DNA from 4 places in the Cutibacterium equinum genome. Region 4 is predicted to be linked to each of the others. Evidence: riboswitches for the same ligand, from Rfam matches in the RefSeq annotation. Region 4 holds a riboswitch; each other region holds the start of a gene.
What was found. A riboswitch is a leader RNA that binds a small molecule or an ion and turns the genes downstream of it on or off. The one in region 4 is predicted to bind cobalamin.

Region 1: another riboswitch for cobalamin. It lies ahead of O6R08_RS09990 (anaerobic ribonucleoside triphosphate reductase); the one in region 4 lies ahead of O6R08_RS08370 (hypothetical protein).
Region 2: another riboswitch for cobalamin. It lies ahead of O6R08_RS03000 (ABC transporter substrate-binding protein); the one in region 4 lies ahead of O6R08_RS08370 (hypothetical protein).
Region 3: another riboswitch for cobalamin. It lies ahead of cobT (nicotinate-nucleotide--dimethylbenzimidazole phosphoribosyltransferase); the one in region 4 lies ahead of O6R08_RS08370 (hypothetical protein).

The regions. Positions count from the first base shown of each region.
Region 1 is NZ_CP115668.1:2,201,582-2,205,214, reverse strand. Features, by position in the region: gene O6R08_RS10000 (cutinase family protein) at 1-652, opposite strand, end outside; gene O6R08_RS09995 (YbhB/YbcL family Raf kinase inhibitor-like protein) at 918-1,379, opposite strand; cobalamin riboswitch at 1,543-1,745, shown strand; gene O6R08_RS09990 (anaerobic ribonucleoside triphosphate reductase) at 1,821-3,633, shown strand, end outside.
Region 2 is NZ_CP115668.1:658,166-661,798, forward strand. Features, by position in the region: gene O6R08_RS02985 (aminopeptidase P family protein) at 1-286, opposite strand, end outside; gene O6R08_RS02990 (zinc ribbon domain-containing protein) at 446-1,183, shown strand; RNA gene rnpB (RNase P RNA component class A) at 1,244-1,626, shown strand; cobalamin riboswitch at 1,879-2,064, shown strand; gene O6R08_RS03000 (ABC transporter substrate-binding protein) at 2,106-3,107, shown strand; gene O6R08_RS03005 (FecCD family ABC transporter permease) at 3,104-3,633, shown strand, end outside.
Region 3 is NZ_CP115668.1:429,585-433,217, forward strand. Features, by position in the region: gene O6R08_RS01925 (cobyrinate a,c-diamide synthase) at 1-707, shown strand, start outside; gene cobA (uroporphyrinogen-III C-methyltransferase) at 707-1,483, shown strand; gene O6R08_RS01935 (cobalt-precorrin-6A reductase) at 1,477-2,232, opposite strand; adenosylcobalamin (AdoCbl) riboswitch at 2,259-2,376, shown strand; gene cobT (nicotinate-nucleotide--dimethylbenzimidazole phosphoribosyltransferase) at 2,456-3,633, shown strand, end outside.
Region 4 is NZ_CP115668.1:1,834,251-1,837,883, forward strand. Features, by position in the region: gene O6R08_RS08365 (leucine-rich repeat domain-containing protein) at 1-2,285, opposite strand, end outside; cobalamin riboswitch at 2,565-2,694, shown strand; gene O6R08_RS08370 (hypothetical protein) at 2,779-3,633, shown strand, end outside.

The DNA.
Region 1 (3,633 bases), 370 kb from region 4:
CTTCCAGGGCCTCCTGGTCGACCGACTCCTGGCTCAGCCCCAGGGTGGCCTTGATGATGGCCCGCATCTGGTCATCGCGGTTGGCCCCGGGAGTCGCATTGGCGCGCTCGCGCAGGTAGTAGAGGATGGCCGCGGTACCAATGGCCGACTTACCGGCATCTCCACTGAGTTCCTGGACGTTCTGGCCTGGGTAGTGGTCGGGATTGCCGGCCAGAATGGCACCTGCCAGACGCTGTGGGGTGTCGGTCGAGGCGAGGGCCTGGGTGATGGCCTGGGAGCCTTGCGAGAATCCGGCGAGAATGACCCACTCGTCGGGGCACTGTTTCTTCTCGGCGTTGAGGAGGGCGGTGAGTTTCGTGGCTCCCAGAGCCGCCGAGTCGAAGTATTCGGTCGACGGCATGGTGGCGTCGAAGAGCAGACCGCTCAAGGATGCGTCTTGCAAGGTGTGAGGGTCGGCCGCCGGATAGTCCAGGTAGACCTGACGGACGGTTCCCTTGTTCTTCCACTTCTGGGCCAGAGCGTCGCGGATCGACGTGATGGTGGTGCCGTAGGGAGGGGTTTCTCCCGAGCCGCGGACGCCGACGAACATCACGGAGGCGCACTCCATCTGGGATGCCTGTTGTGACGACACCGGGTCTGAGTCCCAGCCCATCCCTGCTCCAGGAGTGATGGGGGCCACAGGTGTGGGCGACTCGGCGGATTCGCTGGCGTAGCTGGTGCTCGTGGTCGTCGGGGTGGGGATTGATGGCTCCGCCCGGGCAGCAAGCGGCATCGTCATCAGGCCGAGGGTGACGAGGAGGGTGAGCAAGGTCTGCCGAAGCTTCACGACGCCAGTCAAGCAGGTGCCGCCGACACGTCGTCGACGGCACCTGTTCCGTTCCCGTTGGCGGGAGGCCGGTCAGGCGCCCCAGTGATCGTCAGGACTGCTGGAAGGTTCCGGTGATCGACGCGGAATCCAACTGCGTGGTGTGGATGGCAAAGCGCACCTGGACATTGGCGGCATCGTCAGGAATGTCGAGATGTTCGCTGGGCATGGCATGAACGGTGTGGATGTAGCGGTGGGCCGGTCCGGGAGGCGGACAGGCGCCGGAGTACCCGTCCTCCTGGTAATCATTGCTCCACTCGCGCACCCCAGCGGGAAGTGGGCCGCCCTCGTCGAGGGAGGTGACGTCGGCCGGGATGTCGGCGAGGATCCAATGCCAGAAACCGGATCCGGTCGGGGCATCAGGGTCGTAAATGGTGATCGCGTAGGACTTGGTGCCATCTGGGCCGGGGGTCCAGCTCAGCTGGGGGCTGACGTTCTTGCCGCCCGCATCGGCGTGGGCGTAGGCCAGGTCGATCGGCTGGCCTTCGGTGATGGACGTGCTGGTGATCTCCATGAGGTGTGTCCTTTCCTTGTGTCCAGGATGCCAGCCGGCTGTGGGATATGAAGGGCCATCATGGCGGGCCAGGGGCGACGACGATGAATTGCGGGGGGCGAGTGTGCCCATGACCCGAACTGCGTATACCCTTCATCTTGTGCTGGTTCCCATCGCCAGACACCAGATGTAGGGGTTTCCCGGCATCCGGCGGTGATGGGAGGAAAGAGGGAATCCGGTGGGAAACCGGAACTGCCCCGCAGCGGTGACAGGGAACGACGGCGACACACGCACTGGCCATCCGGCTGGGAAGCATCGCTTGGTAGGAACCCGTCTGACGACGGAGAGCCCTGAAGTCCGAAGACCTGCCAGGACCCGGGTCAGCGACCCGGTACGACAACAGGCGCGCGGGACGTCTTGGGGTGAACCTGCTCCACTCGTGCGCTGCTTCGAGGAGAGAGCATGTCGACGACCCTTCATTCCGCGTCCTTCCACCCCACGTCCACCAGCCAGCAGCGAGCAGTGCCAACGTCGATCCGCAAGAGGGACGGGCGAGTCATTGGATTCGACTCGACGAAGATCGTCGAGGCCGTCCGTAAGGCCTTCGTCGCCTGCGGGGTTGAGGGTCCCGAACTATTGGCCTCCGAGGTCGCCCTCGAGGTGCTGTCCCGACTGAGTGAGAGGGGTGAGAACACCCCTGACGTCGAGGACATCCAAGACCTCGTCGAAAAGGCCCTCATGAACCAGGGGCATGACGACGTCGCCAAGGCCTACATCCTCTACCGTCAGCGTCGCACCGTCGCTCGTGACCAGCAGTCGGCCCTCATGCGCACCCTGCGCGAGATCACGTTCGCATCGGCCGAGGAGGCTGACGCCAAGCGGGAGAACGCCAACGTCGACGGCAACTCCGCGATGGGGTCGATGCTGCGTTACGGAACCGAGTCGGCCAAACAGTTCAACCTGCTGGAGGTACTCGACCCGGCCCACGCTGCCGCCCATCGCGACGGGGACATTCACATCCACGACCTCGACTTCCTCACCCTGACGACCACCTGCTGCCAGATCAACCTCACCGATCTGTTCGAGCACGGTTTCTCCACCGGCCACGGTGTGCTGCGAACCCCGCAATCCATCGGCTCCTATGCCGCCCTGGCCTGCATCGCCATCCAGTCCAACCAGAATGACCAGCACGGTGGCCAGGCAGTGCCCAACTTTGACCGGGACATGGCTCCAGGTGTTGCCAAGACCTTCGTCAAGGCTGCCCAAACCGGGCTGACAAGGACATTTGAGGTGCTTGGAGGTGACGCGGACCGTCTCGACGAGGTGCGTTCGGCGGCGTCTGGGTGGGTGCTGGAACCAGATGCTGCCGCGCTGGCCCAGGAGAGGGAGCAGGTGGCGCACCTGTTCGCCGGGCTCGTTGACGACACCGACCGTGTTGCCGAGAGGATCCGTCGTCAGGCCGTCGAGGAAACTCGTCGTCAGACCTCTCAGGCGATGGAAGCCCTCATCGCCAACCTCAACACCATGAACTCGCGGGCCGGAGCCCAGACCCCGTTCTCGTCGATCAATTACGGCACCGACACCAGCCCGGAGGCGCGGATGGTGATGCGCTGCCTGCTGGAGGCCACCGAGGCTGGACTGGGTGGCGGGGAGACCGCGATCTTCCCGATCCAGATCTTCCGGGTGTGCAAGGGGGTCAACCTCGACGACGGTGACCCCAACCACGACCTGTTCCGGTTGGCCTGCCGGGTGAGCGCCAAACGTCTGTTCCCGAACTTCTCCTTCCAGGACGCCCCGTTCAACGCCGAGTACTACCGGCCCGGTCACCCCGAGACCGAGATCGCCTACATGGGCTGCCGCACCCGGGTCATGTCGAACGTCCACGACCCCTCGCGGGCACAGACCTGGGGACGCGGAAATCTGTCCTTCACCTCGATCAACCTGCCGAGGCTGGCCATCGAGGCCGACCACGACGTCGATGCCTTCTTCACCTCATTTGACCAGATGATCGACCTCGTCATTGACCAGCTTCTTGACCGGCTCAAGATCCAGTCCCACAAGCTGGTGCGCAATTTCCCCTTCCTCATGGGGCAGGGGGTCTGGATCGACTCGGAGGGGCTGGGAGCTGACGACGCTGTCGCCGAGGTGCTCAAGCACGGAACCCTGTCGGTGGGGTTCATCGGGCTGGCCGAGACCCTGACGGCCCTCATCGGTTCTCATCACGGCGAGTCCGAGGAAGCCCAGCAGCTTGGCCTGCGGATCGTCTCTCATCTGC
Region 2 (3,633 bases), 1.2 Mb from region 4:
CGGTGTTGGGGCGGAAGGGGTAGTCGCAGTCATTGTTGCGACGCATGAGATGGCCGGCCGGAATGACCAGGCGGTCCCCGTCGAAACGGGCGGCCAGGGCGTCCCGATGGGCGGTGGCCGAGGGCACAGAACCCAGTGGCTCGGGAAGCTCGTCGGGATAAGGAGCCCAATCCGTGGGGATGAACTCGACGAAGGCCTTGGAGAACGGGGTCTGACGCTTGGGGACCTTCTGCTCCTCGGCCTGCTTCATCTGTTCATTCAGATCTGACGACCTCGTCTCGGTCATGTGTGTTGAGACCTCCGCTGGTTGATGAGTGTGCCTTCCAGTGTAGGTGTCGAGGACATGACGTACTGACAATCGACTGCGGGTCTGCGATGAGAGGTAGGCTGAACCCCACATGTCAACAGGGCCTGTTCAACGGGGCCAGGAACGCAGGAGGGCAGCGTGAAAGCCGCGGCACAGGATCAGTGGAAGCTTCTCGATCTTGCACAGACTGACCGTCTGATCGCCCAGGCGCAGCATCGTCGTCAGACCCTGCCCGAGCTGGCCGAGCTCAAGGACCTCGCCGTCCAGCGCAGGACTCTGGCTGAGGAGGTCGTCGCCACGTCAACCGCTCTGTCTGACGCCAAGATGGAGCAGGAACGCATTGAGGGGGACCTCGAGCCGGCTCGCGCCCGTATGGAGCGCAACAAGAAGACCGTCGACTCGGGTTCCGTCGCCGATCACAAGGCCTTGCAGGGGCTGACCGAGGAGATCGAGCACCTCGGGCGGCGTATCAGCCTGTTGGAGGATGCTGAGCTTGACGCCATGCAGGCCGTCGAGGATGCCCAAGCTGCCCACGCCGACGCTGATCGTCGTCGTGTCGAGCTGGATGGCCACATCCGTACCGTGTTGGCCTCGCGCGACGCCGGCCTCAAAGGTATTGACGACGAACTGGCCGAGTTGCAGCGTGCGCGCCAGACCCAGGCCGGCGGTATTCCGGCCGATCTCCTCAAGCTTTATGATCTGCTGCGCGAGCGCACCGGCATGGGATGTGCCAAGCTCGTCCACGGCGTGTGCGAGGGGTGTGGCATTGCCGCAAATGCGGCCGATCTGCGCACCTATGCCGCAGCCGCCGAGGACGATGTCGTGCGTTGCGAGGAGTGCGAGCGCATTCTGGTGCGCACCGGGGAGTCCCTCTGACCAGGTACGCCGTGCCAGTGTGGCGACGATGCCGTATTGACCGTAGAATTGTCGTTTGGACGAGTCATCCGGGTGATCGCGGCAATCCCTGAGTTGTCGAGGAAAGTCCGGGCTCCACAGAGCAGGGTGGTGGGTAACGCCCACCCGGGGTGACCCGCGGGAAAGTGCCACAGAAAACAAACTGCCGGCTTTCGGGCCGGTGAGGGTGAAACGGCGGGGTAAGAGCCCACCGCGTCATCGGTGACGATGACGGCACGGCAAACCCCACTTGGAGCAAGGCCAAGAAGACCGTGAGGTCGCGGACGTGTTCGAGGGCTGCTCGCCCGAGCGTCCGGGTAGGCTGCGCAGCCGAAAGGCTGGAGGATGCCAGTAATGGTGTTCACAGATGGATGATCACCGGCCCTGATGGGCCACAGAACCCGGCTTACAGGATGGCTCGTCCCTTCCTGTCATCGGGGCCATGAAGTCCGGAACCCGCACCCCCAGCCTGTCCACGTCCATCTCGGGCAGGACACGTGGAAGAGCCACGAGGGCCGCCACGCGCACCCTCATGCCTGGTATGGCCGCAAGGGGATGGGATGGCTACGAGATCAGCGCCGAGCCGCCTACAACGAGATCTATCGGAAGACGACGATTCGGTTCACTGACCTGTTCAAGTGAGGTGAGACCCCGTCAAGGGGGCATACACAGGGGGTGCTAACATCCTCGCGTCAGGTTGCTCGTGACATCACGAGCGCTGGAATCCGGTGAGAGGCCGGAGCTGACGCGCAGCGGTATGACTGATCCGCCACGGCGAACGCCACTGGTGCCATGAGCACTGGGAAGGAGTCGGGGCTGGAGACGAGGTTGAGCCCGAAGACCACCTGACATCGTCCTGTTGGTACCCGGCCGCGCACGCCGAACACAGAAAGCTGGCTTCTCCATGCACCTCGTCCCCTTTCGTTGCGCTCTCGTAGCGTCGGTCATTCCCGCTGTCATGCTCGCCGGATGCGCCGGCGCTCCCAAGGATTCCTCGGCATCGGGATCAGCATCAGCATCGGCACAAGGCCCGATCACCATCACCAATTGCGGACAAAAAATCACCCTCGACAAGCCCGCGACAAGGGCTGTGACCCTCAATCAGGGAGCCACCGAGGACGTCCTGGCCATCGGCGGTGAATCCACACTCGTCGGCACCGCCTACCTCGACAGTGAGATTCCGGCGAAGTGGAAGAAGGCCTACGACTCGGTCAAGGTGCTCGCCAAGCAGTACCCCTCCAAGGAAACCTTCCTGGCCGCCACACCTGATCTGGCTGTGTCTTCCTACTCCAGCGCTTTCACTGACAAGGCTGTTGGCACACGGGAAGAGCTGCGGAAGCAGGGGATTGCGACCTACATCAGCCCCTTTGGTTGCCCGGAGGGCACTCCCGTGGCCGATGCCACCTGGGAGAACGTCTGGAAGGAAATGACCGAAGTAGGAACCCTCATCGGCGCCAAGGATGCCGCTGACAAGGCCATTGCCGAGCAGCGTGATGCCCTCAAAGAGGTCACCGGGAACAAGCACGGCACCGAGACGTCGATCGTCTGGTTTGACTCGGGAGACAAGACCCCGTTCATTGGCGCAGGCCACGGTGGGCCTCAACTTCTCATGGACGCTGTTGGAGCCAAGAATCTCTTCGCCAATCTCGATGGCGGGTGGGCAGACGGCTCGTGGGAGAAGATCGTTGCCTCCAATCCGGACGTCATCGTTGTCGCCGATGCAAGCTGGTCCACGGCAAAATCGAAGATCGATTACCTCAAGAAGGATCCTGTCCTCAGCCAGATGAAGGCGGTCAAGGAGAACAAATTCGTCACGGTGCCCTTCGCCCAGAGCACCCCGGGTGCTGAGCTTGTTGACGGGGCCAAGACCCTCAATGATGGTCTTGCGAAGATCAACGGCAAGTGAGTCGCTGGCGTAGCTGGCTGATCGCCGGTGTTCTCGTCGCTGCCCTGGTCGGCACTGTCCTCGTGGTGCTGGGGATCGGGGCGGTACATGTCCCTGTCCGGGATGTTGCCAGGGTGGTGGCCCGACGATTCCGCCTCATTGCCGGGGCCGATGTTACCGTCCTCAACGATCAGATTGTCTGGCAGCTGCGGGCTCCCCGAGTCATCGGGTCGATGGTCGTCGGCGCGTTGCTGGCAATGTGTGGTGCGGTACTGCAGACCTTGACCGGCAATGACCTGGCCGACCCCTACCTGCTCGGTATTTCCAGCGGGGCCTCGGTAGGTGCCGTCTTTGTTCTCGTCGTCGGGATTTCCAGCACCCTGGGCCAATCGGTCCTCATGACCTTGGCTTCCTTCGGAGGGGCTGTCGGTGCCCTGGTCATGGTCTTGGGGATGGCTACCGGTCGTTCCGGGGAGTTGCCGCCCAGCCGCACGATTCTTGCCGGTGTGGCCGTCGGTCAGCTGTGCGCAGCGGCCGTGTCCATGAT
Region 3 (3,633 bases), 1.1 Mb from region 4:
TCGACCGGGTCATCCTCAAGGCATCCGACGGGTTCGCACTGGATCCGGGCCTTGTCCCCGAGGACGCCGATCTGGTCATCGTCGGGAATCCCACAAACCCCACGGGACGGCTGCATCCGGCCGCCGACCTGCTGGCCCTGCGTCGTCCTGGCCGGATCCTCGTCGTCGACGAGGCATTCATGGACGCCACCGACGAATCCCAGTCCCTCATCGGCAGTGACATGGACGACCTGCTGGTGCTGCGGTCCTTGACGAAGACCTATGGCCTGGCCGGCATCCGTGCCGGATACCTCGTCGGGGATCGGCGACTCGTCTCGCGGCTGGCAGCCCGTCAGACCCCGTGGTCGGTCTCGACGCCGGCCATCGCAGCCATGGTCGCCTGCACCGGACAGCAGGCCGCCCGTTTTCGCGACCAGTTGCGCGACGAGCTCCCGGCGGCCCGCGCTGATCTCGTCGGGCGCCTGCGGGAACTGGGCTTGCACGTCGTGGAGTCCGAGGCTCCCTTCGTCCTGGTCGACACCTCGTCGATCAGTGGCGATTCGGTACGCCAACCCCTGGCCGATCGTGGATTCGCCGTGCGACGCGGGGAGACCTTCCCCGGTCTGGGACCCACCTGGATCAGACTCGCCGTCCGCGACCCGGAAACCCACGCCGCGTTGTCTCAAGCCATCTGTGATCTGGTCGCACGTCCCCCCAAGGAGAACTGATGTCCTACTCGCCAGAACTTGTTCCCGGCACCGTCACCCTCGTCGGAGGTGGCCCCGGTGATCCCGGACTGCTGACCATCGCAGGACTGGAAGCGGTGCGCCAGGCCGACGTCATCCTCTACGACCGACTCGCCCCGGCCGACGTCATGGACGAGAACCCCGACGCCGAGAAGATCCCGGTGGGCAAGGTGCCGCGCGGGCCCTACGTCCCCCAGGAGCGCACCAACGAGCTGCTTGTCGAGCATGCCAAGGCCGGGCGCAAGGTGGTGCGCCTCAAGGGCGGCGATTCCTTCGTTTTCGGTCGTGGCGGCGAGGAGTGGCAGGCCTGTGCCGCCGCCGGGGTCCCGGTGCGCGTCATCCCCGGCGTCACCTCCTGCGTGGCCGGTCCCGAACTCATGGGAGTCCCACTGACCCACCGTCACATGGTTCAGGGGTTCACCGTCGTGTCGGGGCACGTCGCCCCCGGTGACACCCGTTCCGAGCTCGACTGGGCCCAGATCGCCAAGACCGGCACCACTCTGGTCATCCTCATGGGCGTGGCTCACATCGGTGACATCGCCGCGCGCCTCATGGATGGCGGATTGTCCGGTGACACCCCGGTCGCCGTCGTCGCGGACGCATCCCTGTTCACCCAGCGATCCTTGACGACGACCTTGGAGAAGGCTGCCGAGGACATGGCCGAGGCGGGGATCAAGCCGCCGGCCATCACCGTGGTCGGTGACGTCGCTGGACTCGACCTTGACCAGACCCGAGTCCACGAACCGTCAGATCACTGAGGTTTTTTGACGGTCGCGAGGTGGTCGTCAATCCACTGCACCGCCTCGTCGACCTCGCCCAGCTCGTCTCCCCAGCCGGGGGCCGGGCCGCGTGACACCATGACGACGTGGATGCCGGTTTCGGCTGCCAGGCGAAGCTTCGGGTCCAGGTCAGTGCCCCCGGAGTCCTTCGAGACGAGGGTCGCCGCCCCGCCGGAGAAGATCTCGCGCTCCCGGTCCATGGTGAAGGGGCCGCGCTCCTGCAGCACCGTCCAGCCTTCGGGAAGTTCCTCGTCGGGGGCGTCCACGCAGCGCACGATGACCCGGCGCGGGCCGAGTCGCAGGTAGTGGCTGACGGGTTGGCGTCCCACCGTCAGCAGGACGACGTCAGGCAGGTCCGCCAGGGCCCGTGCGGCGTCGTCGTGGTCGTCCACCCAGGTCCAGGTCGCTGCCTCGGGCTGGGTGCGCCAGCTGGGCGGGGCCAACCGGGCCAGCGGCACATTGAGATCGCGGCAGGCTTGGGCGGCGTGGCCGTGCATGGTCGCGGCGAAGGGATGGGAGGCGTCCACCATGACCTTGACCTCGTGGGCCGTGAGGAAGTCCTTGAGTCCCTCGATCCCCCCGAACCCGCCCAGTCTCGTCGGACCGGGAACCGGCCGTGGGGATTTGGTGCGTCCCGCCAGGGAGGTGCACAGGTCAACCCCGTCGTCGACCAGTCGAGTGGCCAGCTGCCGGGCCTTCGTCGTGCCGCCAAGAATGAGGACGTCCATGACTCCATCAAACCAGCCTGTGGGACAATGATCAGTGATCGCGGTGGAACACCGGTGAGAATCCGGGACGGTCCCGCCACTGTGACGCCGTCGAGGCGAAGTCAGACCAGAACCGCGTACACCTGCCTCGACCGGGGTAGGACGACTGTGACGCGCGTGCGTGGCGTCCAGGCTGCGAGGACACAGACCTGGAGGGACGCGGCGGCGTCCCCGACGATGGAGCATGATGGTCTGCCTGCCTGAATCCCTGTCCGCTGAGAGTCTGCTCTCCCGCACGGTACGCGGCATTCGAGGAGCTGACGCCACAGCACGTGAATCTGCTCGGGCTCGTCAGCAGGTGCTCACCAAGCCGGAGGGTTCGCTGGGGTTGTTGGAGGATCTGTCCATCCGTCTGGCGGGGATGTATGGACAGGTTCCGGTCCCGGTTCCGAGCCACCCGGTTGTCGGGCTGTTCGCTGGTGACCACGGGGTGTGGGCTCAGGGGGTCTCCCCTGATCCCCAGGAGATCACCACCCAGCAGATGGTCAACATGGCGGCTGGCGGGGCGGCGATCAGCGTGATGTCGAGGAACCTGGGTGCCCAGCTGTGGATTACTGACGTCGGTGCCCGCCATGAGGTTGACGCGCCCATTCGTCAGCGGTGTGTGCGCCGAGGCACGGACGACATCTCCCAAGGCCCGGCGATGAGTCTTGACGAGGCCCTCCGGGCCCTCGAAGTTGGTATCGAGACCGGTTTGGAAGCTGTCGAGCAGGGAGCAGACATCCTCGTCACTGGCGAGATGGGGATTGCCAATACGACGCCGGCGGCGGCCCTCATCAGCGTCTTCACGCGGCGTCCTCCTGCTGAGGTGACGGGAAGGGGTGCTGGGTCGGACGATCGTCGGCATCAGCACAAGATCGGTGTGGTCTCCCGTGCCATCCAGGTCAACCGCCCGGAGGCTGACCGCCCGGTCGAGGCGTTGGCGAAGGTGGGAGGTTTCGAGCATGCGGCCATGGCTGGTTTCATCCTTGCCGCGGCCTCCTCACGCATCCCCGTGCTCATTGACGGCGTGATCGCTTGTTCTGCCGCTCTGACGGCCACCGCAATCTGCCCGCAAACCCGCGACTTCATCATCATGAGTCACGCCGGTGCCGAGCCGGGAATCGCGGCGTCGACCTCCGCTTTGGACCTGCCCGCCTTGTTGGACCTCGGTATGAGGTTGGGGGAGGGGTCGGGAGCCATCCTGGCTCTGCCGATCGTGCAGGCCAGCGCCCACATCCTCAATGAGATGGCCACTTTCGAGGACGCTGACGTCACCGACATCAAGGTGACCGGGGAGACGGACATTCCCGACGCCATCGACGTAGATGCCACCGAAGAAGACGCCAGCGAAGGAAAGGTTCCTTGCCGGGCGCTCGTTCT
Region 4 (3,633 bases):
GGGGTTACCGTCGGCGTAGGCGTGACAGCAGACGTCTCCGTAGGTGAAGGCGTTACCGTCGGTGCCACGGTCGAGGTCGGAACGACCGTCGGGGTCACCGTCGGGGTCGGCGTCACCGTAGGCGTCACCGTAGGCGTAGGAGTCACACTCGGCGTAGGCGTCGGGGTCACCGTCGGGGTCGGCGTCGGAGTAGGGCTGGGAGTCGACACCGCAGCCGTCACCGGCTGGATCCACGTCCCGGAGAAGTCCTCGGAGTGGCTGGTGGCGTCGTTGTGCGACCACGTCCACTCATACCCTTCATCGCTGGCGGCCGGGTAGGTCACCATGTCACCTGAAGCCACAATTCCCTCAGGCGCCGTGAACTCAACCTTGGACCCATCGGCAGCCTTCGCCACCGGGACCGCAACCTGCTGCTGGGCTGGAACGGCAGAGGCCGTCACCTTCTGCCAGCGGGCGCGAAGACCCATGAATGCGGTGTTCTTGACCCCAGACAACGGTGAGAGGTCAGAGATGTGGTTCGAATTGAGATTTATCTTGGTGAGATTCTTCATCCCGGCCAAGGCGGAGACATCGGAGATCTCATTGTTGTCGAAACCAATTTCGACAAGGTTCGTCAACCCCTGGATCGGAGTCAGGTCGGAGATCTTGTCACCGTTGAGAAACAGCTTCTTCAACGAGGTGGCGCCGGAAATCCCGGAGAGATCAGCCAGGTTGACGTTGTTGTTGGCGACAAGTCGCTCAAGTGCAGGCAGCGAGCCCAGCCCGTCGAGACTGGTCACACCGGGATACTTGTACTTGCCGCGGTTCATCTGGTTGATCGTCAGATCGGTCAAGTTGGTCAGCGACGACAACGGCTGCACCGTGGTGATCGGGTTCTGATCCAAGACCATCGCCTTCATATTCTTCAGACCCGCAAGCGGCGCCACATCCGTGACGTGGTTGTTGGGCAGGTACAGGGTCTCGAGCTTCGTCAGACCTGCAAGCGGCTCGACGCTATCAATCTCGTTGGTCGTCAGGACCAGGCTGTTGACGTTCGTCAGCGCCTCAGCTCCGGTAATGTCCTTGATTCCCTTGTTGATACACGTGACCTCGGTCAACCCAGCAAGATTCTCAGCAGTCAGAGGCGCGCCGTCCTCCAAGGAGTCCTGCAGGCAGGACTTGAAGTTCGGGTCAGGGATCTCGACGAGCTTCGCCGGTTCGGGAGCTGCAACGACGTGGACCGTGATGGACCCGTTGAAGTACATCGAGGCGTCGCGGAACTGCCACACGTAGTCGCCCGCAGAGGGGTACGTGACGTTCTTGCCCTTGATCTTGACGCCTTCAGGAACCTCACGATCAGCCACGAAGGTCGTGCCTTGATGGTCGACGGCGGTCGGGACGGGGGCCTCGACCCCGGCAGTGGCCGACCCACCGTCAACGGTCTGGTAGTTCGAGACGATGTCGGTGTCTCCCAGCCCCTTGATGTCCTTGAGTGGGGACAGATCGCGGATGTGGTTCTTGCCGACGTCCAGATGCGACAGTTTCGTCAACGACCTCAGCGGCGTGACATCGGAGACTCCAATGCTGTTGACATCCAGGCTGAAAATGCCAGTCATGGAGGCCAACGGCTTGAGATCACTGATCTTGTTCTCCGGCAGGAATGCCTTTTCCAATCCGGTCAGCTGATCGATACCGGTAAGGTCCTTGATTCCCCTGTTCCGGCAGCTCAGGCTCGTGACACCGTCGAGTTGTTCCTTGGTGGGAGTGGTGGTACCCACCTTGTCGGTGATGCATTTTTGCAGGGCCTTGTCAGGAATCTCGAAGGAGGCCGCCGGAGTGGTGGGAGCCGGATCGACCTTCGGCTTCCAGGTCGGAGGGACCTCCCATGGGCCGTCGATGAGCATGTAGTGCCATGCCTCGATCGAACCGGGCTCCGGATGGTAATTACTCGCACCGAGCTGCGAGTACTCCCACGTTGTCTCGGTGTTCTTGCCTGCCGGCTTCCCGTGGAAATAGCCCCAGTAAGCGTAGAATTTGTCGGGGTTTTCCGGATAGCCGTTAATCGAATCGATAAACAACCCCAGGTCACCACCGAAATCGGTGTTACCGATGTCGAAACCAGCCGACGTCAAGGCTTCCACACCGTTGGAGAACTTGGTAGCACAACCAGTATCGACATGGCCGTCATCGCGCTCGGCATAGACGAAGACGTGGTTCTCGTTGATGCACTTCTGCGCATCAGAGTCGTAGGACGGCGGTGCCGCAGATGCCGGGCCAAGATGGGTGATGGCAATTGGCAGTGCCACTGCTGCTGCGAGTAGACCAGCCAAACCCCGTAGACGTCTCACTATTCCTGCCTTTCACTGGGTGGACGCTTCTAGGCCATCCAGCGCTGGGCCAGGATCGTCTTTTCCGCTGTCCACGACGGAAACAAGTACGGGACATCTCAACGATGGCGATCCGACTTAGCCGACATTTTTGTCGGTCTACACGGTTGCGGGACAGTCCTGGATTCGCACCAGGTTCTCCATCGGTGAAACCATGTGAAGCCTAACACACAGGTTCGCAGCGCCTAACTAGATGTGGACATGTGATGGGCGCGAGCTTAGACTGACACTGCAACCACGGGGGAATCCGGTGAGAATCCGGAGCTGACCCGCAACCGTGAGGGGCTCGTCCCCAAGTCGGAGTACCTGGGTTGCGCCAAGGAACATCACACCGTCGAGGACTGCGGTGGGTTCAACTCGGGGGGCTTTCCCGTCCTGAGCGCAACGCATCCTCAGGAAGAAGGCCCGCCACATGACCAGGCTCAATCGATGGGTCGCCGGTCTCGCCGCCGGTGCACTCGTCGCATCACCGTTCGTGGTACCGGCGTTCGCTGACCCGCAGCCCGCGCCATCACACGCACCTGTCACCGCCACCATTGATGACGGTTCCGCCCCGTACTGCTTCGATCCGCCGGCCAGCCCGGTCAAGGGTGCCATGTGGGCCGGATCGGTCAACGACACCGCTGCCACCAGTAAGTACGTCGCCGCGGCCGCCGACTGGCTCGCCCAAAAGTGGCAGGAAGACCCGACGACCTACGGACAGGCTGGCGGTGTCGCCGACGGCATCATTGCTCTGGTCGGCTCCGATGCCCATCCTGACGTCGTCAAGGAGATGACTGCGGCCCTCAAGGAAGCAGGCCCGAAATACGTCGAGAACAACCCGGCTGGTCTGGCGAAGGTCATCATGACCGCCGAGATCCTCGGCGAGGATCCGACCTACTTCCTCGGCAAGGAAACTGGAAACCTCTGGGTCAAGCTTGCCGGCTATATCAACGATGAGACCCCGGGTATGCAGAACCGCGTCAACATGTACTGGGGCCCGCACCTCATCACCATTGCGCTGACCCGCGCCAACCGCCCGGTGCCACAGAAGATCATCGACAAGTTGCTGTCGACTCAGGGCACTGACGGCACGGACGCCGGCGCTTTCGGTTACACCAAGCGGAACCAGGACGGCAGCAGTGTCTTCGTCGGCGACCCCGACTACACCGGTATCGCCCTGTCTGACCTGACTCTGCTGCAGCGCAACTCTCATCTCATCCCGGACGGCTACCAGGCCAAGATCGATGCTGCTGCCGCCAACGCCACCACGTGGGCCATGAACACC